Regions from separate parts of the Streptomyces sp. NPDC041129 genome, predicted to be linked through region 2. Evidence: predicted binding sites of a transcription regulator. Region 2 holds the regulator's gene; the other holds the start of a gene.
The links. The regulator HrcA, encoded in region 2, represses chaperone genes, less so after heat shock. The targets are predictions, from matches to a motif close to TTNGCACTCNGNNNNNCNGAGTGCNAA.
Positions count from the first base shown of each region.

Region 1 (15,655 bases), on a different contig from region 2:
CCGGTGCCTGCGCACCCCGACGTCCACCTGGGCCAGCGCGTCCAGCCCCACCATGTGCAGCGCGTCCACCAGCATGCCCAGCTCCACGCCGTAGCCCACCGGGAACGGGAGCTGCTCCAGCAGCGAGCGGCGGCCCGCGTACTCCCCGCCCAGCGGCTGCACGAAGCCGGCGAGCTGCGGCCAGTGCATGTTCAGCAGCGGGCGGGCCATCAGCTCGGTGACCCGGCCGCCCTGCCCTGCGGCGGCCGTGCCGGAGGCGCGCCCGTCGGGCACGGTGAGCGGGCGGTCGTACATCGCCTTGACCAGGTCGACGTCCGGGTCGGTGAGCAGCGGGCCGACGATGCCGAGGACGAAGTCGGAGGAGAACTCCCTCAGGTCGGCGTCGATGAAGCAGACGATGTCCCCGCTCGTCGCCAGCAGCGAGCGCCACAGCACCTCGCCCTTGCCGGGGACGGCCGGTATGCGCGGCAGGACGCTGTCGCGGTGCACCACCCGGGCGCCGGCCGCGGCGGCGACCTCCGCGGTGCGGTCGGTGGAGCCGGAGTCGACGACGACGATCTCGTCGACCAGCGGAGTCTGCCGCATGAGGTCGTGACGGATGACGGCGACGATGTCGCCGACCGTCTCCTCCTCGTTCAGCGCGGGCAGGACGACGGAGACGGACTGCCCGGTGCGCTGCTTGGCGGCCAGGACTCCGTGCAACGGGCGGTCGGCCACGGACCAGGAGCGGGTGGCCAGCCAGCGCTCGACTTCTTCCAGCACGGTCTGCGGCTCCTCACTGTCGTGATCACACCTGTTGAGGGGGGTGATGCATCTCGCGGTTCGGACGACTATCTCAACTGTCCCGGCCGTCGGTTACAGTCTTGAACAACGCCGATGACCATCGCATGTCGGGGGTCGCCCGGCGTTCACAACCGAATACCGCTCATCCAGAGGGGCAGAGGGACACGGCCCGATGAAGCCCCGGCAACCCCCCTGAGCCGCACTCGTTTCGCGCGAGGCTCCCGGCCAGGGAAGGTGCCAAATCCGTCTCACGGCGAGATGCGTCGTGAGGAAGATGAGGAGAAAGGGCCTCGCCTCCATGGCTGTGCAGACAGTTGCAAGCACCAGCAATCCCGCCGTCGATCTCGGCCCCGCCGCTGCCCTGAGCTGTCGCGAATGCGGCCACCGGGTACCCCTCGGACCGGTCTTCGCGTGCGAGGAGTGTTTCGGCCCGCTGGAGATCGCCTACGACTTCTCCGCCTACGACACCGAAGAGCTGCGCCGGCGCATCGAGGCGGGCCCCGCGAACATCTGGCGCTACGCACCCCTGCTGCCCGTCCCCGCGGACGTGGCCGAGAAGCCGAACATCAACCCCGGCTGGACCAAGCTCGTCAAGGCCGACAACCTGGCCGGCGAGCTGGGCGTCCCCGGCGGGCTGTACGTCAAGGACGACTCCGGCAACCCGACGCACTCCTTCAAGGACCGCGTCGTCGCCCAGGCCCTGGAGGCCGCCCGCGCCTTCGGCTTCACCACCCTGTCCTGCTCCTCCACCGGCAACCTCGCCGGTGCCGTCGGCGCCGCCGCCGCCCGGGCCGGCTTCCGCTCCTGCGTGTTCATCCCCCACGACCTGGAGCAGGGCAAGGTCGTCATGGCCGCGGTCTACGGCGGCGAGCTCGTCGGGATCGAGGGCAACTACGACGACGTGAACCGCTTCTGCTCCGAGCTGATCGGCGACCCGGCCGGCGAGGGCTGGGGCTTCGTCAACGTCAACCTGCGGCCGTACTACGCCGAGGGCTCCAAGACGCTGGCGTACGAGATCTGCGAGCAGCTCGGCTGGCGGCTGCCGGACCAGATCGTGGTCCCGATCGCCTCCGGCTCCCAGCTCACGAAGATCGACAAGGGTCTGCAGGAGCTGATCAAGCTCGGCCTGGTCGAGGACAGGCCGTACAAGATCTTCGGCGCCCAGGCCGAGGGCTGCTCGCCGGTGTCGACCGCGTACAAGGCGGGCCACGACGTCGTGCGGCCGCAGAAGCCGAACACCATCGCCAAGTCCCTCGCCATCGGCAACCCGGCCGACGGGCCGTACGTCCTGGACATCGCGCGCCGCACCGGCGGAGCGGTGGAGGACGTGACGGACGAGGAGGTCGTGGACGCGATCAAGCTGCTGGCCCGGACCGAGGGCATCTTCGCGGAGACGGCGGGCGGGGTGACCGTCGGCGTCACCCGCAAGCTGCTCAAGGAAGGCGTGCTGGACCCGGCGAAGACCACCGTCGTCCTCAACACCGGCGACGGCCTCAAGACCCTCGACGCGGTGGCCGGCACCGGCCTCACCGCCACCATCCGCCCGAACCTGGACTCCTTCCGAGAGGCTGGCCTCGCATGAGCGTGACCGTTCGCATCCCCACCATCCTGCGCACCTACACCGGCGGGCAGGCCGAGGTCGCCGCCGAGGGCGCGAACCTCGCCGAGGTCATCGAGAACCTGGAGAAGAACCACACCGGGATCGCCGCGCGGGTGCTGGACGACCAGGGCAAGCTGCGCCGCTTCGTCAACGTGTACGTCAACGACGACGATGTCCGTTTCGAGCAGGGCCTGCAGACCGCGACTCCGGACGGCGCCGGTGTCTCCATCATTCCGGCCGTCGCCGGCGGCTGACAGAATGACCGATCATTACCTTCGGTAACGCCGGTTACCGATTGTTCATTGAATGGCCTCCCCCGTGCGAGAAACGGAGGGGGCCATTCTGCGTGATTGAGCGCGGTAGAGTTGGGGAAGCCGCTCCCGGACCATGGGTCAGGAGCCTTGGATTCACCGCGGTGCACCCGACAAGAAATAGCCAAAGTGTGGGTGCTTTCTGCGGCTTTTGCGCATTTTATGGGGCCCGATTTGCCCTGAATTCGGGCGAATTCACGCTACATTCCGGACCGTTCGCGTCCATATTTCTCGTCCGATTGACCTGTTGCAGACGGCAGTTGGGCAGATACATTCAGCGGCGGTCGACGCGTTCCGGCGCACGCCCCCGGCCAATGGGGGGTGAGGTCTGACCCGGGTCCGCGAAGTGTGGATCTGTGCAAGGGCCAGTAATAGGGGAGTTAGGCATGGCTCAGGGCACCGTCAAGTGGTTCAACGCGGAGAAGGGGTACGGCTTCATCGCGGTCGACGGTGGTGCGGACGTATTCGTCCACTACAGCGCCATTCAGATGGACGGCTACCGCACCCTGGAAGAGGGTCAGCGGGTGGAGTTCGAGATCTCGCAGGGCCAGAAGGGCCCGCAGGCCGACATGGTTCGCCTCAGCGCCTGAACGTTTCTTGCACGAAGGGCCCGCACCTCGCACAGGGTGCGGGCCCTTCGCTGTGCCCGTGCCCCCGTTCGCGGGTGGCTGACGGGGGCGCCCGTACCCCGGGAGGCGCTTGCACTCGACCATGCCGAGTGCTAATCATTGCGTTAGCACTCTGAAGGTGAGAGTGACAGTGAGGACCGGGTCGGTGAGGCCCGCAGGCCAAGTGGGGCAAGGAACCACGGGGCCGGCGAGCCGTCCGTCGCGGGCGCGGGCGCGGTCCGAAGGAATCACCCCCAGTCCTGGAGGGACCACTTCACATGGCCAAGATCATCGCGTTCGACGAGGAGGCGCGGCGCGGCCTCGAGCGCGGCATGAACCAGCTCGCGGACGCCGTCAAGGTGACGCTCGGCCCCAAGGGCCGCAACGTCGTCCTCGAGAAGAAGTGGGGTGCCCCCACGATCACCAACGATGGTGTCTCCATCGCCAAGGAGATCGAGCTCGAGGACCCGTACGAGAAGATCGGCGCCGAGCTGGTCAAGGAAGTCGCCAAGAAGACGGACGACGTCGCCGGTGACGGTACGACCACCGCGACCGTGCTCGCCCAGGCCCTGGTCAAGGAAGGCCTGCGCAACGTCGCCGCCGGTGCCAACCCGATGGCCCTGAAGCGCGGTATCGAGAAGGCCGTCGAGGCCGTCTCCGCCGCCCTGCTGGAGCAGGCGAAGGACGTCGAGACCAAGGAGCAGATCGCCTCCACCGCGTCCATCTCCGCCGCCGACACCCAGATCGGCGAGCTCATCGCCGAGGCCATGGACAAGGTCGGCAAGGAAGGCGTCATCACCGTCGAGGAGAGCAACACCTTCGGCCTCGAGCTCGAGCTCACCGAGGGCATGCGCTTCGACAAGGGCTACATCTCCGCCTACTTCGCGACCGACATGGAGCGCATGGAGGCGTCGCTCGAGGACCCGTACATCCTCATCGCCAACTCCAAGATCGGCTCGGTCAAGGACCTGCTCCCGCTGCTGGAGAAGGTCATGCAGTCGGGCAAGCCGCTGCTGATCATCGCCGAGGACGTCGAGGGCGAGGCCCTGTCGACCCTGGTGGTCAACAAGATCCGCGGCACCTTCAAGTCCGTCGCCGTCAAGGCCCCGGGCTTCGGCGACCGCCGCAAGGCCATGCTCGGCGACATCGCCATCCTCACGGGCGGCGAGGTCATCTCCGAGGAGGTCGGCCTCAAGCTGGAGAACGCGACCCTGGACCTCCTGGGCCGCGCCCGCAAGGTCGTCATCACCAAGGACGAGACCACCATCGTCGACGGTGCCGGCTCCTCGGAGCAGGTCAACGGCCGCGTGAACCAGATCCGCGCCGAGATCGAGAACAGCGACTCGGACTACGACCGCGAGAAGCTGCAGGAGCGCCTGGCGAAGCTCGCCGGCGGTGTCGCGGTCATCAAGGCCGGTGCCGCCACCGAGGTGGAGCTCAAGGAGCGCAAGCACCGCATCGAGGACGCCGTCCGCAACGCGAAGGCCGCCGTCGAGGAGGGCATCGTCGCCGGTGGTGGCGTGGCCCTGCTGCAGGCCTCCCAGGTCTTCGAGAAGCTGGAGCTCGAGGGTGACGAGGCGACCGGCGCCCAGGCCGTGAAGCTCGCGCTCGAGGCCCCGCTGAAGCAGATCGCCGTCAACGCCGGCCTCGAGGGCGGTGTCGTGGTGGAGAAGGTGCGCAACCTGACCCCGGGCCACGGCCTGAACGCCGCGACCGGCGAGTACGTCGACCTGGTCGCCGAGGGCATCATCGACCCGGCGAAGGTGACCCGTTCCGCGCTGCAGAACGCTGCCTCCATCGCCGCGCTGTTCCTCACCACCGAGGCCGTCATCGCCGACAAGCCGGAGAAGGCCGCCGCGGCCGCTCCGGGCGGCATGCCGGGCGGTGACATGGACTTCTGATCCCGCGCGGATCGGCCTGTCCTTTCCGAGGGCGGCACTTCCTGCCAGTGGCAGGGGGTGCCGCCCTCGGGCGTGTCCGGGATCACAGCGCTCACCGACCGCAAGCGGAATGTGGGACAGGCCCTGGGAGGTTGCTTAAGGAGCTGCAACAATGCGTGCGCACATACCCGTCGGTATACCCAGTAGTCCCCGAGGAGCCCCCACGTGACCGTCACGCCGCCCCCCGCCTCCCGCGCGGCCCAGATCCTCTCCCGCCCGATCACGCTGGGCGGCCTCACCGTCCCCAACCGCATCGTGATGGCGCCGATGACCCGGATGTTCTCCCCGGGCGGCATCCCCGGCGAGGACGTGGTGTCGTACTACGCCCGGCGCGCCGCCGCCGGCGTCGGCCTGATCGTCACCGAGGGCACCTACGTGGGCCACGAGTCGGCCGGCGGCAGCAGCCGCGTGCCCCGGTTCCACGGCGAGGAGCAGCTCGCCGGCTGGGCGAAGGTCGTCGAGGCCGTGCACGAGGCGGGCGGCACCATCGTGCCGCAGCTCTGGCACATCGGCACGGTCCGCAAGCAGGGCCAGAACCCCAACCCGGACGCCCCCTCCCACGGCCCCTCCGGGCTGCGCGTGGACGGCACCGAGGACGCCACGCCCATGACCCAGGACGACATCGACGCCGTCATCGGCGCCTTCGCCCAGGCCGCGGCCGACGCCGAGCGCATCGGCTTCGACGGCGTGGAGCTGCACGGCGCCCACGGCTACCTGCTCGACCAGTTCCTGTGGGAGGGCACCAACCGCCGCACCGACGCCTACGGCGGCGACCCGGTCGCCCGCACCACCTTCGCCGCGCAGATCGTGGCGGCCGTCCGCGCCGCCGTCTCCCCGGACTTCCCGGTCATCTTCCGCTTCTCGCAGTGGAAGCAGGAGGCCTACGACGCCCGTCTCGCCGAGACCCCCGAGGAGCTGGAGGCGATCCTCGCCCCGCTCGTCGCCGCCGGCGTCGACGTCTTCCACGCCTCCACCCGCCGCTACTGGCTCCCCGAGTTCGAGGGCTCCGACCTGAACCTCGCGGGCTGGACGAAGAAGCTCACCGGCAAGCCGGTCATCAGCGTCGGCTCGGTCGGCCTCGACGGCGACTTCATCAGCGCCTTCCAGGGCGAGGGCTCCCCGGTCAAGGGCATCGACAACCTGCTGGACCGGCTGGAGGCCGAGGAGTTCGACATGGTCGCCGTCGGCCGCGCCCTGCTCCAGGACCCCGAGTGGGCGGCCAAGGTGCTCGGCGACCGCTTCGACGAGCTGAAGCCGTACGACGCGGCGGCGCTGCAGACCCTCAGCTGACGTGTGCGGGGACGTCTAGAGGTTGCCCATCGGCTCGATGTCGACCTGGACGGGCGTCCCCCACACCCGCAGCACCTCGTAGTCGGTGAACTCGTGCACCAGCCGGTACGCCATCGCCGGCCGGGACCCGCGCCGCTGGGCGGCGAGATACGCCTCGGCCTCCCGCCGGTCCCGCCGGGGCGTCCCGCAGAGCTGCCACTCCCGGCCGTTCCACGCCTCCGGCAGCCACCGCTGCTGGGGCTGGGGGCGGTCGGCGCGGACGCCGTAGCGCGAGGTCGCGCCGGCGGGCGCCTCCCCGGCCTGCGCCCGGCCCCCGCTCTGGTACTCCGAGCGCCGGGCGGCCCTTCTGCGGGTCTCGCACAGCAGACACAGATCGGGCGCGCTCTTGTCGACGGGCCCGTGCGGATGCTCGGGACACCGGGTGCTGGGCGCCCCCGCCCCCACGGTCTCGTCCAGCAGGTCGAGGGCGCGCCGCAGATCGGCCTTGACCTCGTGCAGCCGGGCGTCCGGGGTGTCGGCGGACAGGGTCTCCCCGTGCTCCCCGAGCAGCCTGAGGGCACGTCCGAGGGCGGTGAGCTGGGCGTGGTTCATGTCGGTCCGCGCAGTCCTTCGGCTTCTTCCGGGTCCAGGGTGGTGCCGGCCGGGGCCGGCAGTTCGACGGTAACGCCCCGGCGGCAGCGGCACGCCCTCTCCGGAGCGCCGGTCAGGTGGCCTTCGCCCCCAGGGCCGCGCGCAGATGGCCGCCGGAGTCCCCCAGGCGGCGGGCGGCCTCGTCGCCGTCGACACCGGCGAGGACGATCAGGATCGCGTTCTTCACCTCGCCGCCCGCCTCGGTGAGCGCCCGCTCGATCTCCTCGTCGGGGGCCCCGGTGGCCAGGGACACGATGCGGCGGGAGCGGGCCCGCAGCTTGGCGTTGGAGGCCCGGACGTCGACCATCAGGTTCCCGTACGTCTTGCCCAGCCGGATCATCGTGATCGTCGACAGCATGTTGAGTACCAGTTTCTGGGCCGTGCCGGCCTTCAACCGGGTGGACCCGGTGAGCAGTTCGGGCCCGACGACGACCTCGATGCCGTGCTCGGCGGCGGCCGCGAGCGGGCTGTGCTCGTTGCAGGACAGGCCGACGGTCAGGGCGCCGAGCGCGCGGGCGTGCTCGACGGCGCCGACGGCGTACGGGGTGCGGCCGGAGGCGGAGACGCCGACCACCGTGTCCTCGGGCCGGACCTTCACCGCGTCCAGGTCCTCGCGGGCCAGTTCCGCGGAGTCCTCGGCGCCCTCGACCGAGGTGACCATCGCCCCGGGGCCGCCCGCGATCAGGCCGGCGACCTGACCGGGCTCGGTGTTGAAGGTGGGCGGGCACTCGGAGGCGTCGAGGACGCCGAGCCGCCCGGCGGTGCCCGCGCCGGCGTAGACCAGGCGTCCGCCGCGGGCCATGCGCTCGGCCACGGCGTCGATCGCGGCGGCGATCTGCGGCAGGCGCGCCGCGACGGCGGCGGGCACGCCCGCGTCCTCGCCGTTCATGAGGCGTGCGATGTCGAGGGTGGGCAGCCGGTCGATCTCCGCGAGTTCCGGCCGGAAGGCTTCGGTGGTGAGGGACTCCAGCTCGTTGCGCAGGTCATGGGAGGTCATGGGGGGTGGCTCTCTCCGATTCGCGTGCTTGCACTCACCTGGGGGTGGAGCGGTGCCGGTGCGCCAGCGCCTCGTAGGACGCGGCCAGCGCGGGCGCCGCACTCTCGTACGTCCGCTGTGCCACCCCGACGAACAGGCAGTCCACCACCAGCAGCTGACTCGTCCGGGAGGACATCGCGGCGGGCCGCAGCTCCGTCTCCCGTGACGTGGACGTCGTCAGCACGTGGTCGGCGTACTGCGTCACCGGCGAGTCGGGCCTGCCGGTGATGGCGACGGTGGTCGCTCCGCGGTCGAACGCGACCCGGAGCGGCTCGATGACGTCGCCGGTGGAACCCGAGTGGGTGATGGCGATCGCCACATCACCCGAGCGCAACTGCACCGCGTTGGTCACGGCGAGATGCGGATCGCTGTGCGCGTGGGCTATGAGCCCTATCCGCAGCAGCTTCTGGGTGAGGTCCTGGGCGACCAGACCGGAGGCGCCGATCCCGTACACGTCCGTGCGGCGGGCGCCCGCCAGCGCGGTGACGGCCGCGCCGAGCTGCGCGGTGTCGAGTCCGGCGGCGGTGTCGGCGAGGGTCTGCTGCTCCTCGTAGGCGAGCTTGGTCACGACGTCGGCGATGGGGTCGTCCACCGCGATGTCCGTCGTGATCGCCGGCGCGCGGCCCGACTGCTGCTGGGCGGCGAGGCCGGCGAGAGCGAGGCGCAGATCCCGGTAGCCGGGATAGCCGAGCAGGCGGGCGGTGCGGACGACCGTCGCCTCGCTGGTGCCGGTCAGTTCGGCGAGGCCGGTGACCGTGAGGGCGGCGCAGCCGGCCGGGTCGCCCGCGACGGCCTCGGCGACGCGCTGCATGGAACGGGTCATCGAGGGGGCGAGGGTGCGCACCTTCGCGGCGAGGGAGCCGCCCGGACTGCCGAAAATTTCCTTCACGTCCTGGGTCACCAATGAAAGATATTTTCGGTTCGGTTCCGCGGTCAAGAGTGCGCACAATGGGACCATGGAGTCGTTCACCCCGCTCGAGCAGGCACTGCACGCCGCCCGCGCCCTGGTGCTCGCCGACCTGATCGCGGGCCGGGTCGCCGAGGCCGACGTGGTCTCACTGGTGGAGGACTCCGTCGCCGAACGGCGCTGGTGGGTCGAGCAGTGGCCGGACGGCGCGCCCTTCCTGCCCGGGCTGGTCGCGCAGGACGTCCAGGACGCGCTGCTGGAGCGGTACGGCCGCTGGCCGTTGTGCCCGGTGTGCGGCACGGGCGACCCGCACGCCCTGGACGTGGAGCCGGAACTGGGGCCCGACCCGCACTGGGTGTGCCACAAGGCGGGCGTGCAGGTCGCGTCGGTGGGGTCGCTGGGGCAGGCCATGGGCGGGACGCGGTCCTCGTGAGGCGCCCGTGACCGTCTACATCGACCCGCCTGCCTGGCCCGGCCACGGCCGCATGTGGTCGCACCTGGTGAGCGACGCTTCCTACGACGAACTGCACCGGTTCGCCGACGCGTTGGGCGTGCCCCGGCGGGCCTTCGAGCGCGACCACTACGACCTTCCGTCGCACCGGTACGCGGACGCGGTGGCCGCCGGGGCGGTGCAGGTCAGCAGCCGCGAGGTGGTGCGGCTGCTGCGTGCGTCCGGGCTGCGCCGGCCCAAGAGGTCCGCTCAGCGGCGCAGTTCGTAGGCCAGTTCCGCGCCGCTGCCGTCCTCCTCGCTCACCCGCGTGAAGCCGGCCCGGGTCAGTACGGCCTGGGAGGCGGTGTTCTCCCGCTCGACGGTCGCGAACAGGGCGCCGACGTCGTCCCGGGCCAGCGCCCAGTCCGCCAGCGCGCGCACGGCCTCGGTGGCGTAGCCCTGCCCGCGGGCGCCCTCCACCAGGTCGTAACCGATCTCCACCCGGCAGTCCTCGTCCGGCGCGCTGTGGAAGCCGATGCCGCCGACCGCGCGGCCGTCCTCCTTCCGTACGAGGGCGAAGACCCCGAACTCAGGCCGGTGCGTGCCCCCTTCGTAGGCCTTCACCAGGAGGCCGGCGGCCTCCCGGGTGCCCTCGTAGGGGCCGCCCTCGATCCAGTCCAGGCCTCCGCCGCCGCCCAGCCGGAGATCCCGTGCGACGGCCGGCCGCAGCCCGACCAGTTCGAGCCGCTCGGCGGGGACGACGAGGTTGTTGCGCCAGCGCCACTCGGTGACCGGCGCCCGCCCCGGCAGCTCACCCCGGCCGGTCGCCCACAGCAGGGTCGGCCACGCCGCGGGACCGGGCTGCACGTGCGGGAAGAGCCAGTCGAGCACGGCCTCGGCGAGACCCTCTTGCGGCACGTATTCGATGCCGAGCGCCTGGGTGACGTCATGCGTGTGCAGCACCACCTCGGCGACACCCATCGCGGCGAAGCCCTCGCGGTCGGCGCTGCGGAAGGGGTAGGGGTGGAAGGCGCGGGCGTGCGGCGGGGTGGTGTGGACGGCGGCGGCGAGCAGCACACCGGTCGCCCGCACGACCTCCAGCAGGCCGGCGTTGTCGGTGCCCTCGTCGAGCTTGATTTCGAACGGGACGTAGGCGTCCCGCGGCCTTCCGGCCAACTGCCCGGCGTAGGCGATCAGATCACTCGCGATGTGCTCCACGGTCTCCCGGCAGCTCCACTCCAGCCCGGCGCCCCGCACCCCCTCCCAGTCCCGCCCCACCACAGGCCCCAGCACCGCGAGGCACCCCTCGACGGCCTTCATCACGTCATCCCCGTTTATAGGTCGCATGGGGCGAACCCTAGAGGGGCTGTCCTCGGGGGGCGACGGTATTTCCGGCATCGCGGGCGCGGGACGGCGCCCCATCTCATCTGCCTGACACCTCAGTCGACCCTCGCCTTACCGCATCTTGACCAGCTGTACGTTGTCCCGACCGGTCTGGGCTTGTGAGGCTGACTGGGTGCTGAGCGGCGCCACGCTGGAGCTGCATCGCTTGCCCGAGAGCGATGAGCTCATTCGTGAGGTCAGCGAGTTTTCGGGGGCTGTCTTCGGTCGGTATATGTCCTGGCTTGACCTGGTGAGAGAATCTTTGTCTTCTGCGCCTGGCTTGGCGCTGCAACGCGCACGGCAGGGAGATTTCCTGGAATACAGGAATCCGGACGTCAAAGTCTCTGTATTCGTGGTCGACGACAATTCCGAGCGCGGCGCCTGGCCTGGTCATGGTGACGTGTGGAGCATTGCGCTCGGATGATCAGGCCGACAGCATCTCCAACTCGGCCGTGAGGTTGTAGCGAGCCGTGCGCTCCCAGTGTTCGCGGCCGTGCGGGGTGTGGAACAGGGTTGGCAGGTCCAGGAGTTGGCGCAGGATGGCGGCGCGGCCCTCGCGGAAGGCGTCGCTCGGGATGAAGTGGTATTCCTCGCGGACCTCGGCCGTGTAGTGGGCGTACGCCGACGGGGGTGAGGCCAGGATCGCCAGGTCGGCGTCGCAGAGGACCTGGCCGTCGGGGTCGTCGTCAGCGGGGGCGTGGGTGATGGTGAGGCGGACCAGGCGGGCGACCTCGGCCGTCCTCGGTGCCGGCACCCCCGCCTCGGGCAGGGCGCGTTCGGCCAGGGCCGCGGAGCGTTCCTCGTTCTCGGAGCGGTCGGGCAGGTAGACCGCGTCGTGGAACCAGGCGGCCAGCCGGACCGCGTCCGGGTCGGCCGCGTACTTCTCCAGCGTGTCGATGTGGTCCAGCACCGCCGTGAGGTGGGTCAGCGTGTGGTAGTGCCGCTGCGGCTCCTGCCAGCGGTCCAGGAGGTTGTCGGCGTACGGGGTGGGGTCGGGGCCGCCGCCGGGGCCGCGGGCTCCTTCCAGGGCGCGGGCGAATCGGGCACGCAGGGTGTCGAGGTCGGCCATACCCCCATTGTTCCGTGACGTGTGCCGGCCGGCCCCCTAGCGTGACATCCATGACGACTCCTGCGGATGTGCACGACGTAAGGGACCCCGAGCTGCCCGGTCGGCTGCTGAGTGCCGAGAGTGAGGTGTTGATACCGCTGCTGCGGGCGCGGGCGGACGCGGACTTCGCGTTGCCGGTCGTCGCGTGTCCGGGTTGGACGGTGCGGGACGTGCTGGCGCACTGTTCCGCCGCGTTGAGGCGGGTGATGGAGAGCCGGTTCGAGAAGGGCGTGTTCTCGCCCGAGTCCAACGACCGGGACATCGCCGAACGCGCCCAGTGGACGAACGCCCGGGTCGTGGACGAGCTGGAACGTGGGATGACCGAGGCGGGACCGGTGATCGCCGAGGCCGGCGGGGTGCTGGACGTGATCGCGCTCGGGGAGTGGGTGCACGCCGGGGACGTGCGCGAGGTCCTGGGCGAGCCCGGGGCGTACGCGGGCGCCGTCCTGCCGGACGCGCTGGCGCTGCTGGCCCACGTCACGCGTGAGAAGGGGCACCTGTCGCTGCACGCCGACCTCGACGACATGGACGAGCCGCTGCGCCTGGGCGCCGTGGCCGGGGCCGCCCCGCCCGCCCGGTACATCGGCGACGCGCCCACCCTCGTACGGCTGTACTCCGGGCGGTCGGTGTCCGGGGCGGCGTACGAGCTGGCGGGGGCGCGGGAGGGGGAGCTGAACATCTTCGGCTGAAGGGCGTCCCCGGATCGGCGTAGTCTTGGATTGGACTAGACCTGTAGCCGTCGATGAACCGCGGACGCATACCGCCGATGAATGGGGTGCCATGAGCAAGCGTGCAGTCCTGGAGGTGATCGCCCTCGACATCGAGGACGCGGTCGCCGCCCAGGCCGGAGGCGCGGACCGCCTGGAGCTGGTCACCGAGATGGCGGCCGACGGACTCACCCCGCCGGCCGCCACCGTCGCCGGGATCCGGGCCGCCGTCGACATCGACCTGCGCGTGATGCTGAGGCTGGCGGACGGGTTCGCGGCCGGTGACGTGGACCGGCTGGTCCGGGTCGCGCGCGAGATGCGGGAGGCGGGCGCCGACCAGTTCGTGCTGGGGTTCCTGGACGCGGCGGGCGGGGTGGACCTGGCCGCGGTGGAGCGGCTGGTGGCCGCGCTGGACGGCTGCCGCTGGACCTTCCACCGGGCGATCGACCGTACCGCCGACCGCGACGCCCTGCGCCGCCGGATCGCCGGCCTGCCCGGCCTGGACACGTATCTGACGGCGGGATCCGCGTCGGGCGTGGACGAGGGGCTGCCGACGCTGGTCGCCGAGGCCGCGCTCGGCGGGAAGCCCGGCTACGAGCAGCAGATCATGGTCGGCGGCGGACTGCGCCTCGACCACGTGCCGCGGCTCCGCGCCGCCGGGATCGAGGCGTTCCACATCGGCGGGGCTGCCCGCCCCGACGGGTGGGCCGGGCCCGTCTCCGCGGCGGCGGTCGAGCAGTGGCGGTCGGTGCTCGACGCGGATGTGGCCCTGGCCCGCACCCGGGGCGACAGGCTCTAGGACGCCCGGTTCTTCAGCGGGCGCAGGCAGAAGGACGTGCCGTCGTCGCTGTACTGCGCGTAGGCGGCGTAGTCCCCGGACGCGCAGGAGCCGCTCTTCGGGTCGATGACGCGGTACTGGGCGTCCGGTGAGCCGCAGTCCACGGGCTTCAGCTCCTGCGCGGGCCAGGAGGCGTCGTTGCGCGCGCACGAGCCGGCCTCCAGGGTCACGCCGACGCTCCCGGTGTCCGTGCCGTCGTCGCTGTCGCTCGGTCCTGCCACGAGGCCGATGACGATGAGGGCCGTGACGGCGAGGACCAGCAGGCCCAGGACGGCGAGCGGGATGAGGGCGATGATGCCGGCCGGGCGCCGGAACACCGGCCGGCCCGGGTCCAGTGGCGGCCGGAACCCGGGCGTGACCGGTGCCGGGATCCGCCGGATGCCGGACAGGGCGCTGAGGTTGGCCAGCAGGGTGACGGGCGTGATGAACACCGACAGTGGGCCCCACCAGCCCATGATCAGGGTGTCCGCCTGCATGTCCCGGAAGGAGGCCAGCGCACAGGGGTGGCAGAACACCCCCTGGCGGCGCAGGAACCGCATGATCACCAGCATGCCCTGGTGGCCGCGGACCGTCACCGGCGCCGCGGGGGCCGCCCCGCACACCTGGCACCCCGCCGCCGCCCCGCCCACCGGCCCCCCGCCCAGGTACGGCCCGGGAGCCTGCGGGTACGGCCCCGGCGCCTGTTGATAGGGCCCGGGAACCGGCTGATACGCCCCAGGCGCCGGCTGAGGCTGCGCGTACGGACCGGTGGGCTGCGCGTACGACCCTGCGGGCTGCGCGTACGGCCCGGACGGATGCCCGTACGAGCCGGAAGGCCGCCCGTACGGCCCCGGCCCCGGTGAGTACGGCCCCGGCTCCGGCGGATAGGGCCCCGGCGTCTGCTGGTGGGCGGGGTGCGACGGCGGTGGGGTGCTCAACTGGGCGCCTTCCGGGGGGACGTGACGGAGCGGGACGTCACAGCACCCTAGTCGGCGAGCTGCCCGGGCAGCGGGGCGGTGTGCGTCACGGTCAGCCCGGACACCGCACGGGTCAGGGCCACGTACAGGCGGCGCAGGCCGGTGCGTTCGTCCGGTTCGCCGTCCACCACCGCCTGCGGCTCGTCGAGCACGACGTAGTCGTACTCCAGGCCCTTGGCGAGGGAGGCCGGTACGAGGGTGAGCCGGGTCTCTCGCGTGGTCTCCTCGCCCGGGGCGAGGTGGGCGATTCCCGCGGCGGCCAGCGCCTCGGCGAGGACCGGGATGCGGGCGTCCGCGGCGATCAGGCCCGTCGAGCCCTCGTACCGCAGCAACTCCTCGCAGGCGGCGACCACTTCGGCGGGTTCGGCGATCGGGCGGACCTCGAAGAAGCCCGGGTTCTCCCGGACCGAGGCGACCGGGGTGAGACCCGGAGCGATGTGCGGGAGCAGCCGGGAGGCGTAGGCGATGACGTCCGTGGGGACGCGGAAACCGGCCGTCAGCTCCTCGATGACCCCCTCGCGCTTGCCGAGATGGGCCAGCGCCTCGTCCCAGCTCCGGGTCGCCCAGGGCGTGGTGCCCTGCGCCAGGTCGCCGAGGACGGTCGCGCTGCCGGTGGTGCAGCGGCGCCCGACGGCCCGGTACTGCATGGGGGACAGGTCCTGCGCCTCGTCCAGGACGACATGGCCCAGCGAGTGCGTGCGCTGGATCAGGTCGGTCGCCTCGTCGATTAGCACCGCGTCCGCCGCCGACCACTTCGCCGACTTCACGCTGCGCACCGGCTTGGCCCACAGGATCGTCTTCTGCTCGTCCTCGTCCAGGACGCCCTCGGCGTGCTCGGCGAGGAAATCGGCGTCGCTCAGCAGCCGCAGGACGAGCTTCGCCGGTTCCACGGCCGGCCAGACCTCCTTCACGGCCGCCTTGACCGCGCTGTTGCGGGCGACCGCGTCCTGCACCCGGTCGTCCGGCGCCTCCCCGGCCCGCTCCATCTGCACCAGCACCGCGTGCGCGATCCGCTGCGGCAGGGCCTCGCGCGCGGCGCCGTAGCGGATGTCCCGGTCCAGCAACTCGCGGACCAGTTCCTCCAGTTCGTACGCCGGGACCCGCCAGCGCCGTGAGCCGCGCACCACC
Region 1 covers NZ_JBVIYV010000004.1:340,589-356,243, reverse strand. Annotated here, with positions in the region: gene ACZ6B1_RS17255 (glucosyl-3-phosphoglycerate synthase) at 1-762, opposite strand, end outside; SAM riboswitch class I at 923-1,064, shown strand; gene thrC (threonine synthase) at 1,082-2,365, shown strand; gene ACZ6B1_RS17245 (MoaD/ThiS family protein) at 2,362-2,637, shown strand; gene ACZ6B1_RS17240 (cold-shock protein) at 3,081-3,284, shown strand; gene groL (chaperonin GroEL) at 3,581-5,203, shown strand; gene ACZ6B1_RS17230 (NADH:flavin oxidoreductase) at 5,408-6,532, shown strand; gene ACZ6B1_RS17225 (hypothetical protein) at 6,548-7,123, opposite strand; gene murQ (N-acetylmuramic acid 6-phosphate etherase) at 7,236-8,159, opposite strand; gene ACZ6B1_RS17215 (MurR/RpiR family transcriptional regulator) at 8,194-9,099, opposite strand; gene ACZ6B1_RS17210 (hypothetical protein) at 9,155-9,538, shown strand; gene ACZ6B1_RS17205 (DUF4031 domain-containing protein) at 9,546-9,824, shown strand; gene ACZ6B1_RS17200 (GNAT family N-acetyltransferase) at 9,806-10,882, opposite strand; gene ACZ6B1_RS17195 (hypothetical protein) at 11,052-11,342, shown strand; gene ACZ6B1_RS17190 (HD domain-containing protein) at 11,343-11,987, opposite strand; gene ACZ6B1_RS17185 (maleylpyruvate isomerase family mycothiol-dependent enzyme) at 12,038-12,715, shown strand; gene ACZ6B1_RS17180 (copper homeostasis protein CutC) at 12,807-13,532, shown strand; gene ACZ6B1_RS17175 (LppU/SCO3897 family protein) at 13,529-14,110, opposite strand; gene ACZ6B1_RS17170 (hypothetical protein) at 14,109-14,258, shown strand; gene ACZ6B1_RS17165 (HelD family protein) at 14,536-15,655, opposite strand, start outside.
Region 1: groL (chaperonin GroEL) is a predicted target of HrcA. The motif match lies at 3,393-3,419, and genes of this name have one in related genera.

Region 2 (15,655 bases):
GGGAGTCCTGACCCCGTCGCGTGAGGACGGCGGGGGCCGCACCGGTGGTGCGGCCCCCGCCCCTTACGACTCGCTTCGCATCCCGCCCGGAACTGACCGTCTTCCTGCGTCTCAGTAGCACAGTTCTCACGCGTTGCCGCCCGCTTCGGTGACTCACCGCTTAGGCTCGCGTCCTGTCTGTCACCCTGGCCGCATGGACATGGCGGCCATACCGACGCAGCGGGAGAACGACGCCCACGCCCCGGCGGTGCGCGGGCACGCCGGCCTGCCCGGCAGCCCCCTCGCCCCCGGCTCCGCCCGCGCCCTGGTGCGCGCCGCGCTCGCCGACGTCCCCGGGGTGCCCCGGCGCTTCGTGGACGACGCCATGGCCGTCGTCAGCGAACTCGTCACCAACGCCGTCGTCCACGCCGGCACCGACATCGACGTGGACTGGCGCCTGGAGACGACCGGCGCCCTCGTCGTCGAGGTCGGCGACCGCCATCCGTCCCGCGCCCCGCGCGACCCCGGCACCGGCGAGGCGTCGTGCGAGACGTCCGAGTACGGGCGCGGGCTGCGCCTGGTCGCCACCCTCGCCGAGTCCTGGGGCGTCACCTACCGCCGGGGCGAGAAGACCGTGTGGGCGAGGCTGCGGCCCGGCGGCGAACCCCTGGACGGACCCGCCCCCGACGACGCCCTGGACATCGCCGAGGTCCTCGCACCGCGGCCGCGGAGCGCCGGACGCGACCGGGACTGGCTCGGCCGGGGCGCGCTGTCCTTCCTCGCCGAGGCCTCCGACCTGCTCGCCGGGCAGCTCGACGAGAACCTGGTCGCCGCCCTCACCGGGCGGCTGATCGTGCCCCGGCTCGCCGACTGGTGCGCGGTGTGGCTGGAGGACGAGGCGACCGTACGCGGCGGCGACGGCGGCGCGCCCGCCGGGATCTGGGTGGCCGGTGAGGACCGCGCCGAGGACCTGCACCGCGCCCTGGAGAAGAACCCGCCCCGGCCGCCGCAGGACCCGAGGCCGGACCCGGAGACCTACCCCTGGCCCGGCGAGGCGCTCGGCACCCATGGCACGGCCCTCGCCTTCCGCCTCATCGCCGGCGGCCGCCCGCTCGGCACCCTGGTCCTCGGGCGGTGCGGGCAGCCCAGGTTCCCCGACGAGGTCACCGGCCTGGTGGAGGACCTGAGCCGCCGGGTGGCCCTCGCCATCGGCGCGGCCCGCCAGTACGCCCGGCAGGCCACCATCAGCGCCGTCCTGCAGCGCGGGCTGCTGCCCGGAGCGGTCGCCGAGATCCCCGGGGTGAGCAGCGCCCTCGTCTACGAGCCCCGCGACAAGGGCGGCCCGAGCGGCGACTTCTACGACCTGTTCCCGGCGGGCGACGGCCGCTGGTGCTTCGCCGTGGGCGACGTCCAGGGCAAGGGTCCGGAGGCGGCCGTCGTGATCGGGCTCGCCCGGCCGTGGCTGCGGCTGCTCGCGCGCGAGGGCTACCGGGTCGCCGACGTCCTGGACCGGCTCAACCAGCTCCTCCTGGACGACGCCACCGAGGCCGCCGACGCCGCCGCCCGCGCGCTGGTCGCGGCCGGCGGCCGTCCCGTGGCCGCCGGGGACGGACCGCAGACCCGCTTCCTGTCCCTGCTCTACGGCGAGCTGACGCCCCACGCCGACGGCGGCGTCCGCTGCACCCTCGCCTCCGCCGGGCACCCCCTGCCGCTGCTGCTGCGCCCCGACGGCGAGGTGCGCACCGCCGCCCGCCCGCAGACCCTGCTCGGCGTCGTCGAGGACGAGACCTACACCAGCGAGACCGTCGAGCTGCGGCCCGGCGACAGCCTGCTGTGCGTCACCGACGGCGTCACCGAGCGGCGCTCCGGCTCCCGCCAGTTCGACGACGGCGACGGGCTCGCGCGGGCCCTGTCCGGCTGCGCGGGCCTGAACGCCGAGGAGATCGCCGAGCGGATCCGCCGCCTCGTGCACGACTTCGGCGGCGGCGTGCCCGAGGACGACCTGGCCCTGCTGGTGCTCCAGGCGGGGTGAGTCCCGCCGTACGGGACAATGGGGGACATGCCTTCCGCACTCCCCGACGGCGAGCCCGTCCCCGACGACGGCTCGCTGCCCGGCTCCGCGCTCGCCGGGGCCGCCGGCCGCCCCCTCGGGTTCTACCTGCACGTCCCGTACTGCGCGACCCGCTGCGGCTACTGCGACTTCAACACGTACACCGCCACCGAGCTGCGCGGCACCGGCGGCGTGCTCGCCTCCCGGGACAACTACGCGGACACCCTGACGGACGAGGTCCGGCTGGCGCGGAAGGTCCTCGGCGACGACCCCCGCCAGGTCCGTACCGTCTTCGTGGGCGGCGGCACGCCCACCCTGCTGGCCGCCGACGACCTGGTGCGGATGCTGGCGGCGATCCGCGACGAGTTCGGTCTGGCGCCGGACGCGGAGATCACGACGGAGGCGAACCCGGAGTCGGTCGACCCGGCGTACCTCACCACCCTCCGGGAGGGCGGCTTCAACCGGATCTCCTTCGGCATGCAGAGCGCGCGGCAGCACGTGCTGCGGATCCTGGACCGCACGCACACCCCCGGCCGCCCCGAGGCCTGTGTGGCCGAGGCGCGGGCGGCGGGCTTCGAACACGTCAACCTGGACCTGATCTACGGCACCCCGGGGGAGAGCGACGACGACTGGCGGGCCTCGCTGGACGCGGCGATCGGCGCGGGCCCCGACCACGTCAGCGCGTACGCGCTGATCGTCGAGGAGGGCACCCAGCTCGCCCGCCGCATCCGCCGCGGCGAGGTCCCGATGACGGACGACGACGTCCACGCGGACCGCTACCTGATCGCCGAGGAGACCCTGTCCGCGGCGGGCTTCGACTGGTACGAGGTCTCCAACTGGGCCACCTCCGAGGCCGGGCGCTGCCTGCACAACGAGCTGTACTGGCGGGGCGCGGACTGGTGGGGCGCGGGACCCGGGGCCCACTCGCACGTGGGCGGGGTGCGCTGGTGGAACGTCAAGCACCCGGGCGCCTACGCGGCGGCACTGGCGTCGGGCCGGTCCCCGGGCGCCGGCCGCGAACTGCTCTCGGACGAGGACCGGCGAGTGGAGCGGATCCTGCTGGAGCTGCGGCTGCGGGAGGGAGCGCCGCTGTCCCTGCTGAAGCAGGACGGTTTGGCGGCTTCGCGCCGGGCCCTGGCGGACGGACTGCTCCAGGAGGAGCCGTACGAGGAGGGCCGCGCCGTCCTGACCCTGCGCGGCCGGCTGCTGGCGGACGCGGTGGTGCGGGACCTGGTGGACTGATCACTCCGGCAGGTGACACCGCGGAGCCCGGGCGTGGGCAAGAAGTATCCGGGGGTTACAGCCGGTCACATCCGCAGAACGGACACGGAGGGCTCGCCGTGGCCGTCGGAGCTGCCGGATGCTGTGCTGGGCGCTGCAGAGTCCGGCACCTAGAAGGGCGTCAGACCCCATCGCTGTCCGTGACGAAGTCGATCAGTTCCTCCACCCGCCCCAGCAGCTCCGGCTCCAGGTCCTTGTAGGACCGCACCCGGGACAGGATCCGCTGCCAGGCCGCGCCCGTGTTCTCCGGCCAGCCGAGGGACCGGCAGACGCCGGTCTTCCAGTCCTGGCCGTGCGGGACGCGGGGCCAGGACTCGATGCCGAGGGAGGCGGGCTTCACCGCCTCCCAGATGTCGATGTACGGATGGCCGACGACCAGCGCGTGTTCGCTCGTCACCGACTCGGCGATGCGCCACTCCTTCGTGCCCGGCACCAGGTGGTCCACCAGGACGCCGAGCCGCGCGTCCGGGCCCGGCGCGAACTCCGCCACGATCGACGGCAGATCGTCCACGCCCTCCAGGTACTCCACGACCACGCCCTCGATGCGCAGGTCGTCGCCCCACACCCGCTCGACCAGCTCGGCGTCGTGCCGGCCCTCGACGTAGATGCGGCCGGCGCGGGCCACGCGCGCGCGTGCGCCGGGAACGGCCACCGAACCGGACGCCGTACGGGTGGGCCGCGCCGGGCCCGACGGCGGCCGCACCAGCGTCACCACCCGGCCCTCCAGCAGGAAACCGCGCGGCTCCAGCGGGAACACCCGGTGCTTGCCGAAACGGTCCTCCAGCGTCACCGTGCCCGCCTCGCAGCGGATCACCGCCCCGCAGAACCCGGTACCGGGCTCCTCCACCACCAGCCCCGGCTCGGCCGCGACCTCGGGCACGGGCTGGGACTTCTTCCACGGTGGGGTCAGATCGGAGGCGTACTGGCGCATTCGGACGACGATAGGAGAACCGGCGGCTCTGTGCTCATGACACGCCGAAACGCGTCGCCAGCCCTTCGCGTTGGCACCGCACGAACGCCGCGTCCACCACCGCTCCGTGACCGGGCACGTACAGCGCGTCCTCACCGCCCAGGGACAGCAGACGGTCGAGCGCGTCCGGCCAGCGGGACGGGACCGCGTCCGGGCCCGCCTGCGGTTCGCCGGACTCCTCCACCAGGTCGCCGCAGAAGACGACCTCCGGGTCGCCCGGCACCAGCACCGCCAGATCGTGGGCCGTGTGGCCGGGACCCACGTTGGCCAGCAGCGCCTGACGCCCGTCGCCGAGGTCCAGCGTCCACTCCCCGGAGACCAGGTGCCGGGGCGGCACCAGCGCGTCCACCGCCTCGTCGGCGTCCGGGACCGGCAGGCCGTTCCTGACCGCGTCCAGGCGCAGCCCGTCGCGCTCGTGCGCCAGCAACGCGTCCATGCCGACCGCCGCGTACACCTCGGCGCCGGCGAGGGCGGCCGCCCCGAAGACGTGGTCGAAGTGGGGATGGGTGAGCGCGAGATGGGTCACACGGTGCCCCGCGAGCCGCTGCGCCCGCTCCCGCAGCAGCGCGCCCTCGGCGAGGCTCGACCCGGCGTCCACCAACAGCGCCGTACCGGCCCCGAGCACCAGGCCCGCCGTGCAGTCCCAGCCGGGCAGCCGGCACCGCCCGACCCCGTCGGCCAACCGCTCCCATCCCAGCTCTTCCCAAGTCACGGTCATAACGCGACGCTAGCGGTAGGACGGGGTATGGCGGGACCGACCTTGCCCAGTGAGTACCCCACGGCCGTACACTGGCCGGGGAACGCTGGCACTCGGACACGCAGAGTGCCAGGCGGACGCCGAAGGGCCGAGCGGAAGACATGCTGGAGGTGCGCGCGGATGCTGAATGAACGCAGGCTTCAGGTGCTGCGCGCCATCGTCCAGGACTACGTGGGCACCGAGGAGCCGGTCGGCTCCAAGGCGCTCACCGAGCGGCACAGTCTCGGCGTGTCGCCGGCGACCGTGCGCAACGACATGGCCGCCCTGGAGGACGAGGGATACATCGCCCAGCCGCACACCAGCGCCGGGCGCATCCCCACCGACAAGGGCTACCGGCTGTTCGTGGACAAGCTCGCGGGCGTCAAGCCGATGACCGGACCCGAGCGGCGGGCGATCCAGAACTTCCTGGAGGGCGCCGTCGACCTCGACGACGTCGTCGCGCGCACGGTGCGGCTGCTCGCGCAGCTGACCCGGCAGGTCGCCGTCGTGCAGTACCCGTCCCTGACCCGGTCCACCGTGCGGCACGTGGAGCTGCTCTCGCTCGCCCCCGCGCGCGTGATGCTCGTGCTGATCACGGACACCGGCCGGGTCGAGCAGCGGATGGTGGACTGCCCGGCGCCGTTCGGGGAGACCGCCCTCGCCGACCTCAGGGCGAGGCTCAACAGCCGGGTCGCGGGCCGCCGGTTCGCCGACGTGCCGCACCTGGTCGAGGACCTGCCCGAGGCGTTCGAGCACGAGGATCGCGGTACGGTCTCCACAGTGCTCTCCACTCTGCTGGAGACACTGGTCGAGGAGAACGAGGAGCGGCTGATGATCGGCGGCACCGCCAATCTCACCCGCTTCGGACATGACTTTCCCCTCACGATCCGGCCCGTCCTGGAGGCCCTCGAGGAGCAGGTCGTGCTCCTCAAGCTCCTCGGCGAGGCGAAGGATCCGGGCGTGATGGTGCGCATCGGGCACGAGAACGCACACGAGGGACTCAACTCCACGTCCGTCGTGTCGGTCGGCTACGGTTCGGGCGGCGAGGCGGTTGCCAAGCTCGGCGTGGTCGGACCGACCCGCATGGACTACCCGGGAACGATGGGAGCGGTACGCGCAGTGGCACGGTACGTCGGACAGATCCTGGCGGAGTCGTAAGTGGCCACGGACTACTACGCCGTTCTCGGCGTGCGCCGCGACGCGTCGCAGGATGAGATCAAGAAGGCGTTCCGTCGGCTCGCGCGCGAGCTGCACCCGGACGTCAACCCCGATCCGAAGACCCAGGAGCGGTTCAAGGAGATCAACGCCGCCTACGAGGTGCTGTCGGACCCGCAGAAGAAGCAGGTCTACGACCTCGGCGGCGACCCGCTCTCCCAGGCGGGCGGCGGGGGCGCGGGGGGCTTCGGGGCCGGTGGCTTCGGCAACTTCTCCGACATCATGGACGCGTTCTTCGGTACGGCGTCGCAGCGCGGGCCGCGCTCGCGCACCCGGCGCGGCCAGGACGCGATGATCCGGATCGACGTCGAGCTGGACGAGGCGGCCTTCGGCACGACCAAGGACATCCAGGTCGACACCGCGGTCGTCTGCAACACCTGCAGCGGCGAGGGCGCGGCTCCGGGCACGACCGCCCAGACGTGTGACATGTGCCGCGGCCGCGGCGAGGTGTCGCAGGTCACCCGGTCCTTCCTGGGCCAGGTCATGACCTCCCGCCCCTGCCCCCAGTGCCAGGGCTTCGGCACGGTCGTGCCGACCCCGTGCCCCGAGTGCGCGGGCGACGGCCGGGTGCGCTCCCGCCGCACCCTCACCGTGAAGATCCCGGCCGGTGTCGACAACGGCACCCGGATCCAGCTCGCCGGCGAGGGCGAGGTCGGCCCCGGCGGCGGTCCGGCCGGTGACCTCTACGTCGAGATCCACGAGCTGCCGCACTCGACCTTCCAGCGGCGCGGCGACGACCTGCACTGCACGGTCACCATCCCGATGACCGCGGCGGCCCTCGGCACCAAGGTCCCGCTGGAGACGCTGGACGGCCTGGAGGAGGTCGACATCCGGCCGGGCACCCAGTCCGGACAGTCGATCCCGCTGCACAACCGGGGCGTCACGCATCTGCGCGGCGGCGGCCGAGGCGACCTGATCGTCCACGTCGAGGTCACGACCCCGACCAAGCTGGATCCCGAGCAGGAGCGGTTGCTGCGCGAGCTGTCGAAGCTGCGGGGCGAGGAGCGCCCGCAGGGGCAGTTCCAGCCGGGGCAGCAGGGACTGTTCTCGCGGCTGAAGGACGCGTTCAACGGGCGCTGAGGCGGGCCGAGGCCACGAGGGCCGGGCCCAGGGGGCTCGAGCCCCCTGGGCCCGGCCCTCGCCCACCCGCCGCCCGGCTCGGTGGGCTGGAGCCGCGGGCCGGAAAAAGTGGCATGTGCCATGGGAAAGACCCGATTCGGCGCTCTCCCCAGGACGTGACAACATGCGGGCATGTCCTCCGCGCTGACCGATCTCTTCCCCAGGCCGATCGTGCAGGCTCCCATGGCGGGCGGGGTCTCCGTACCGCAGCTCGCCGCGGCCGTGTCCGAGGCGGGCGGGCTCGGGTTCCTCGCCGCCGGATACAAGACCGCCGACGGCATGTACCAGGAGATCAAGCAGCTACGGGGACTCACGGGCCGGCCCTTCGGCGTCAACCTCTTCATGCCGCAGCCGGAGTATGCGGAGTCCGGCGCCGTGGAGATCTACACCCACCAGCTCGCCGGTGAGGCCGCCTGGTACGAGACCGAGCTGGGCGACCCGGACAGCGGCCGGGACGACGGCTACGACGCCAAGCTCGCCGTACTGCTCGACAACCCGGTGCCGGTGGTCTCCTTCCACTTCGGTGTCCCGGCCCGTGAGGTCATCGACTCCCTGCACCGCGCCGGGACGTTCACGCTGGTCGCCGCCACCACCCCGGAGGAGGCGCGCGCGGTCGAGCGGGCCGGGGCGGACGCGGTGATCGCGCAGGGCGTCGAGGCGGGCGGCCACCTGGGCACCCACCGGGACGTCCCCGAGAACGACGGCTCCGGCATCGGACTGCTGTCGCTGCTCACGCAGGTCCGCGAGGCGGTGAGCATCCCGGTCGTCGCCGCCGGCGGCATCATGCGCGGCGGCCAGATCGCCGCCGTCCTCGCGGCGGGCGCGAGCGCCGCCCAGCTGGGCACGGCGTTCCTCGCCACCCCGGAGTCCGGCGCCCACGCCCTGCACAAGCAGGCGCTGACCAACCCCCTGTTCGCGCGCACCGAACTGACCCGCGCCTTCTCCGGCCGCCCCGCGCGCGGCCTGGTCAACCGCTTCCTTCGCGAGCACGGCCCCTACGCCCCCGCCGCCTACCCCGAGGTCCACCATGTGACGGCGCCGCTACGCAGGGCCGCCGCCAAGGCCGGTGACGCGCAGGGCATGGCACTGTGGGCGGGCCAGGGCCACCGGCTGGCCCGGGAGCTGCCGGCCGGGCAGTTGGTGGAAGTGCTGACGGCCGAGCTCGCCGCGGCCCGGACCGCGTTGTCGGCCGGAGGTGACGCGCGATGACCGCGCCGGTTTTCGTCGTCGACTCGCTCGAGGGTGTGGGCCCCGGCTCGGTCATCGACGTGGAGGGACCCGAGGGGCGGCACGCGGTCTCGGTGCGCCGGCTGCAGCCCGGCGAGGAAGTCGTGATCACCGACGGCAAGGGCCGGGGAGCGTCCGGGGTGGTCCTCAGCACCTCGGGCAAGGACCACCTGGTGGTCGAGCCCCGCGCGTTCCCGGTGGAGCCCGAACCCAGCCCCCGTATCACCGTTGTCCAGGCCCTCCCCAAGGGCGACCGCGGTGAGCTGGCCGTGGAGATGATGACCGAGACGGGCGTCGACGCGATCGTGCCCTGGCAGGCCGCGCGCTGCATCACCCAGTGGAAGGGCGACCGCGGGCAGAAGGCCCTCGCCAAGTGGCGTGCCACCGCCCGCGAGGCCGGCAAGCAGTCCCGCCGCCTGCGCTTCCCCGAGGTCGCGGAGGCCGCGACGACCAAGCAGGTCGCCGCCCTGCTGGCCGCGGCCGACTTCGCCGCCGTGCTCCACTCCGACTTCGAGCACGACAGCGCCCCCCTCGCCACCGCCCGGCTCCCGGAGCACGGTGAGATCGTGCTGGTCGTGGGGCCCGAAGGAGGCGTGGCCCGGGACGAGTTGGCCCTCTTCGAAGAGGCGGGCGCCAAGCCGTGCGTGCTGGGGCCTACGGTGTTGCGCACGTCCACCGCCGGCACCGCCGCGGCGGCCCTCCTGCTGGGCCGCACCGGCCGCTGGTCCTGAGCACTGGGGGAACACCATGGAACTCGCCCAAGTCCGGCTCCTCGTCACCGACTTCGCCGCCTGCTACCGCTTCTACGCCGATGTCCTCGGCCTCAAGCCGCAGTCCGGCACCGGCGAGGGACCGTACGAGAAGTTCAGCCCGCACGCCGGCTCGGCCGGAATCGCGCTGCAGGACCGCGCCATGATGGCCGGGGTCCTGGCGGAGCTGGGCGAGACCGCCACCGGCCACCGCTCCCTGGTCGTGCTGCGCGTGGACGACCTCGACGCGTACTGCGCGGAGATCACCGCCCGGGGCGCGACCCTGCTGCACGGCCCGGCCCCGATGACCGAGCGCATGCGCGTGGCTCACCTCAAGGACCCGGAGGGCAACCTGGTGGAACTCCAGGAATGGCTCCTCCTGCGCGTCTGACGGCGAGGGAACAGCGGCCCGGCCGTCGCTGCCCGAACGGGTGAGTGGCCGTATGCGGCCTTCCGCCCCGGGGGCGGTGGTGGCACGCTGCCCTCCATGGGGGCATCGAGGCGGATTCGGCGCCGGCCGCGGGCCGCGCGCGGTGTGGCCGTGGCGGGACTGCTGGTGATGGGCGCGGGCGCGGTGGTGGCGTGTCAGCCCGGGGACCTGAGTTCGGCCTCGGCCGCGTACACCACCGACAGCACCGCGACCGCCGAGCTGAAACGGCGGCACGTGGACGTGAGCTGGCTCACCTGCACCGGAGACTACGGCGGCAAGCGCGGCGGCACGTCCGGCAGTTCGCCCTCGCCGACGGAGAGCACCGTCGTATCGGTCGACTGCCAGGGGGAGACCAGGGACGGACGCAAGATCACCGTCAGGGGGAAGGTGACCCGGGCCGTCGACGGGGCCTGTGTGCGCGGGGACCTGACGGCCAGGGTCGGCGGCAGGCAGGTCTTCCGGGTCAGCGGGCTCGGCGACTGCGACGCCACACCCGGTCCGACGTACCGGCCGCCCACCCGGCAGGGCGGGCAGCCCACCGTCACCGTGACGGTGACGCGGACCATCTGGTGCAAGAAGGACCCCAGTTGCTGGCCGGTGGAGGGCAAGTGATCGGAACCGGGAGCGGGGGACGCCGGTCGCTGCGTACAGTGACGGGGTGACTCAGGCGGCTTCGACGGCATCCTCCGGCTACCTCCGATTCCCGCACCCGCACGGCGACTTGGTGACCTTCGTCGCCGAGGACGACGTCTGGCTGGCTCCGCTCGACGGCGGCCGTGCCTGGCGGGTCAGCGCCGACAACGTGCCCGTGAACCACCCTCGCGTCTCGCCCGACGGCACCGCCGTCGCCTGGACCTCCACCCGCGACGGCGCCCCCGAGGTGCACCTCGCCCCGGTGGCCGGCGGCCCAGCCAGACGGCTGACGCACTGGGGCAGTTGGCGGACACAGGTGCGCGGCTGGACCCCGGACGGCGAGGTGCTCGCGCTCAGCACCCAGGGCCAGGCGAGCCTGCGCCGAAGCTGGGCCCGGGCCGTTCCGCTCGACGGGGGACCGGCCACCACCCTGCCGTACGGGCCGGTCGGCGACGTCGCCCACGGCCCGCACACCGTGCTGCTGTCCGCCCCGATGGGCCGCGAGGCCGCCTGGTGGAAGCGGTACCGGGGCGGCACCGCGGGCAAGCTGTGGATCGACCGGGAGGGCGACGGCGAGTTCGTCCGGCTGCACGAGGAGCTGGACGGCAACATCGAGTACCCGCTGTGGGCCGGCGACCGGATCGCGTTCCTCTCCGACCACGAGGGCACCGGCGCGCTCTACTCCTCCCTCGCCGACGGCTCCGACCTGCGCCGGCACACCCCGCTGGAAGGCTTCTACGCCCGGCACGCCGCCACCGACGGCACCCGGGTCGTCTACTCCTGCGCCGGTGAACTCTGGCTGCTGGACGACCTCGACGGCGCCGAACCGCGCCGGCTGGACATCCGGCTCGGCGGACCGCGCGTGGACCTCCAGCCGTTCCCGGTGAACGCCTCCCACTGGTTCGGCACCGCCGCCCCGGACCACACCGCGCGCGGCAGCGCGGTCGCCGTGCGCGGCGCCGTCCACTGGGTCACCCACCGCTCCGGCCCGGCCCGCGCGCTCGCCGCCCAGCCGGGCGTGCGGACCCGGCTGCCGCGCACCTTCCGCTCCGAGGGGGAGGAGTGGGTGGTGTGGGTGACGGACGCCGAGGGCGAGGACGCCCTGGAGTTCGCGCCCGCCACCGGCGCCGCCCTCGGCACGCCACCGCGCCGGCTCGCCGCCGGGCAGCTCGGCCGCGTCCTGGAACTGGCCATGGCACCCGACGGCAGCCGGGCCGCCGTCGCCGCACACGACGGGCGGCTGCTGCTGGTCGAGCGGGAGACCGGCGAGGTGCGCGAGGTGACCCGCAGCGAGCACGGCGACGTCCACGGCCTGGCCTTCTCACCGGACTCCGGCTGGCTCGCCTGGGCGCACCCCGGGCCCCACCCACTCTCCCAGCTCCGCCTCGCCAACACCACCGACCTGTCGGTCACCGAGGCGACCCCGCTGCGCTTCCAGGACTACGCGCCCGCCTTCACCCTGGACGGCAGGCACCTCGCCTTCCTCTCCAGCCGCTCCTTCGACCCGGTCTACGACGAGCACGTCTTCGACCTGGCCTTCGTGGAGGGCGTGCGCCCGCACCTGATCACCCTCGCCGCGACCACCCCGTCGCCGTTCGGGCCGCAGCGGCACGGCCGGCCCTTCGGCACCCCCGACAAGGAGGAGACACCGGACAGCGAGGGCACCCCGGCGACCCGGATCGACCTCGACGGCCTCGCAGACCGCATCGTGCCCTTCCCGGTCGAGGCAGCCCGCTACTCCAACCTGCGGGCGGCCAAGGACGGGCTGCTCTGGCTGCGCCACCCGGTGCGCGGCGTGCTCGGCGCGGGCCGCGCCACACCCGACGCCCCCGACCCGAAGACCCGGCTGGAGCGCTACGACCTCGCCCAGCAGCGCCTGGAGCATCTCGCCGCCGACGCCGACCACTTCGAGGTCAGCGGCGACGGCAGGCGAGTACTGCTGTGGAGCGACGGCCGGCTCAGGGTCGTACCCGCCGACCGGCACGCCTCCGACGACGAGGACAGCGACTCGAACATCGCCGTCGACCTCACCCGGATCCGGCAGACCGTCGACCCGGTCGCCGAATGGCGGCAGATGTACGACGAGACGGGCCGCATCATGCGGGACAACTTCTGGCGGGCCGACATGGGCGGCGTCGACTGGGACGGCGTCCTCGACCGCTACCGGCCCGTCCTCGACCGCCTCGCCACCCACGACGACCTGGTCGACCTGCTGTGGGAGGTGCAGGGCGAACTCGGCACCTCGCACGCCTACGTCACCCCGCGCGGCGGCTTCGGCGACGGCGCCCGGCAGGGACTTCTCGGCGCCGACATCTCCCGCCACGAGGACGGCGGCTGGCGCGTCGACCGCATCCTGCCCTCCGAGACCTCCGACCCCAACGCCCGCTCCCCGCTGGCCGCGCCCGGTGTCGCCGTGCGGCCCGGGGACGCGATCGTCGCGGTCGCGGGGCAGCCGGTCGACCCGGTCACCGGCCCCGGCCCGCTGCTGACCGGCACGGCCGGCAAGCCCGTCGAGCTGACCGTCTCGCCGGCCGGCGGCGGCGATCTGCGCCACGTGGTCGTGGTCCCGGTCGCGGACGAGGAGCCCCTGCGCTACCACGCCTGGGTCGCCGGCCGCCGCGCCCACGTCCACGAGCGCTCCGGTGGCCGGCTCGGCTATCTGCACGTACCCGACATGCAGGCTCCCGGCTGGGCCCAGATCCACCGCGACCTGCGGATCGAGGTGGCGCGCGAAGGGCTGGTCGTCGACGTCCGGGAGAACCGCGGCGGCCACACCTCCCAGCTCGTCGTGGAGAAGCTGGCCCGGCGGATCGTCGGCTGGGACCTGCCGCGCGGGATGCGGCCCGAGAGCTACCCGAGGGACGCCCCGCGCGGCCCCGTCGTCGCCGTCGCCAACGAGTTCTCCGGCTCCGACGGCGACATCGTCAACGCGGCGATCCGGGCCCTCGGCATCGGCCCCGTCGTCGGCACCCGCACCTGGGGCGGAGTCATCGGCATCGACAGCCGCTACCGCCTGGTCGACGGCACCCTGATCACCCAGCCGAAGTACGCGTACTGGCTGGAGGGCGCCGGGTGGGGAGTGGAGAACCACGGCGTCGACCCCGACGTGGAGGTCGTGCAGCGCCCGCAGGACCACACGGCGGGCTGGGACGTCCAGCTGGACGAGGCGATCCGGCTGGCCCTGGAGGCGCTGGAGGCGACTCCCGCCAGGATGCCGCCCGAACTGCCGTGACCGGATTCCGCGGCACCCCCGATACGATGCCCCGGTACTGATCACCGGCGTCAGGAGGCACACCCATGGCAGGGGAACCGCAGGACGACTGCCTGTTCTGCAAGATCGTCGCGGGGGCCATCCCGGCGACGGTCGTCCGCGAGACCGAGACCACCGTGGCCTTCCGGGACATAAACCCGCAGGCCCCCACCCACGTCCTGGTGATCCCGAAGGCCCACTACAAGAACGCGGCCGAACTCGCCGCCGGCGACCCGCGGCTCGCCGCCGACGTGCTCGCCGAGACCCGGGCCGTCGCCGACGAGGAGAAGCTGGACAGCTACCGCGTCGTCTTCAACACCGGCAGCGGCGCCGGGCAGACCGTCTGGCACGCCCACGCGCACGTCCTCGGCGGCCGTGGCCTGGAATGGCCCCCCGGATAACCGGTCATGTCCGTCCGTGAGTTCGTCGTCCTCGGCACCGCCAGCCAGGTTCCGACCCGGCACCGCAACCACAACGGCTACCTGCTGCGCTGGGACGGCGAGGGCATCCTGTTCGACCCCGGCGAGGGCACCCAGCGGCAGATGCTGCGCGCCGGGGTCGCCGCCCACGACCTGAACCGGATCTGCGTCACGCACTTCCACGGCGACCACTCCCTGGGGCTGGCCGGAGTGATCCAGCGGATCAACCTCGACCAGGTGCCGCACGAGGTGACCGCCCACTACCCGCGCTCCGGTCAGCGTTTCTTCGACCGGCTGCGGTACGCGACCGCCTACCGGGAGACGGTCCGGCTCAACGAGGCACCGGTCGCCGCCGACGGCGTCCTCGCCGCGACCCCGTCGTACACGCTCGAAGCCCGGAAGCTGTCCCACCCCGTCGAGTCCTACGGCTACCGGCTGACCGAGCCCGACGGGCGCCGGATGCTGCCCGGCCGGCTCGCCGCGCACGGCATCGGAGGCCCGGACGTCGGCCGCCTCCAGCGCGAGGGCCGGCTCGGCGACGTGACGCTCGAGGACGTGAGCGAGGTGCGGCGCGGGCAGCGGTTCGCGTTCGTCATGGACACCCGGCTGTGCGACGGGGTGCACGCGCTCGCCGAGGGCTGCGACCTGCTCGTCATCGAGTCCACGTTCCTCGACGAGGACGCCGCGCTGGCGGCGGACCACGGCCATCTGACGGCGGGACAGGCGGCGGCCGTGGCGCGCGACGCGGGGGTGCGGCACCTCGTCCTCACCCACTTCAGCCAGCGCTACCCGGACCCGGAGGAGTTCGAGCGGCAGGCGCGGGCCGCCGGGTTCGAGGGCGAGCTGACCGTGGCCTACGACCTGCTGCGGGTGCCGGTTCCGAAACGGAGATAAAACCCCCGTACGATGCTTTGATGCCCCTCCCCAAAGCAGAACTGCACCTGCACATCGAAGGCACCCTGGAGCCCGAGCTGGCGTTCGCGCTGGCCGCCCGCAACGGTGTCGAGCTGCCCTACGCCGACACCGAACAGCTCCGCGAGGCCTACCGGTTCGAGGACCTGCAGTCCTTCCTGAACCTGTACTACGAGCTGATGGCCGTCCTGCGCACCGAGCAGGACTTCGCGGACCTGGCCGACGCCTACCTCGCCCGCGCCGCCGCGCAGGGCGTCCGGCACGCGGAGATCTTCTTCGACCCGCAGGCCCACCTCGCCCGGGGGCTGGACATGGGCACCGTCGTGGAGGGGCTGTGGCGGGCGCTCGGCCGCAGCGAGGAGAACCACGGCGTCTCCACCAGGCTGATCCTGTGCTTCCTGCGTGACGAATCCGCCGAGTCGGCGCTCGAGACCCTTCAGGCGGCACGGCCCTACCTGGACCGGATCACCGGCGTCGGCCTCGACTCCGCCGAGGTCGGCCACCCGCCGGTGAAGTTCCGGGAGGTGTACGAGGCCGCCGCCGCGCTCGGGCTGCGCCGCGTGGCGCACGCCGGTGAGGAGGGGCCGCCGGAGTACATCACCGAGGCCCTGGACGTCCTCGGCGTGGAGCGCGTCGACCACGGTCTGCGCTGCATGGAGGACCCGGCGCTGGTCGAGCGGCTGGT
Region 2 covers NZ_JBVIYV010000001.1:1,313,921-1,329,575, reverse strand. Annotated here, with positions in the region: gene ACZ6B1_RS05795 (AMP-dependent synthetase/ligase) at 1-11, shown strand, start outside; gene ACZ6B1_RS05790 (SpoIIE family protein phosphatase) at 200-2,011, shown strand; gene hemW (radical SAM family heme chaperone HemW) at 2,039-3,271, shown strand; gene ACZ6B1_RS05780 (DUF3097 domain-containing protein) at 3,432-4,241, opposite strand; gene ACZ6B1_RS05775 (MBL fold metallo-hydrolase) at 4,276-4,998, opposite strand; gene hrcA (heat-inducible transcriptional repressor HrcA) at 5,158-6,174, shown strand; gene dnaJ (molecular chaperone DnaJ) at 6,175-7,311, shown strand; gene ACZ6B1_RS05760 (nitronate monooxygenase) at 7,483-8,559, shown strand; gene ACZ6B1_RS05755 (16S rRNA (uracil(1498)-N(3))-methyltransferase) at 8,556-9,308, shown strand; gene ACZ6B1_RS05750 (VOC family protein) at 9,325-9,717, shown strand; gene ACZ6B1_RS05745 (hypothetical protein) at 9,814-10,368, shown strand; gene ACZ6B1_RS05740 (S41 family peptidase) at 10,415-13,621, shown strand; gene ACZ6B1_RS05735 (histidine triad nucleotide-binding protein) at 13,687-14,040, shown strand; gene ACZ6B1_RS05730 (ribonuclease Z) at 14,047-14,952, shown strand; gene ACZ6B1_RS05725 (adenosine deaminase) at 14,973-15,655, shown strand, end outside.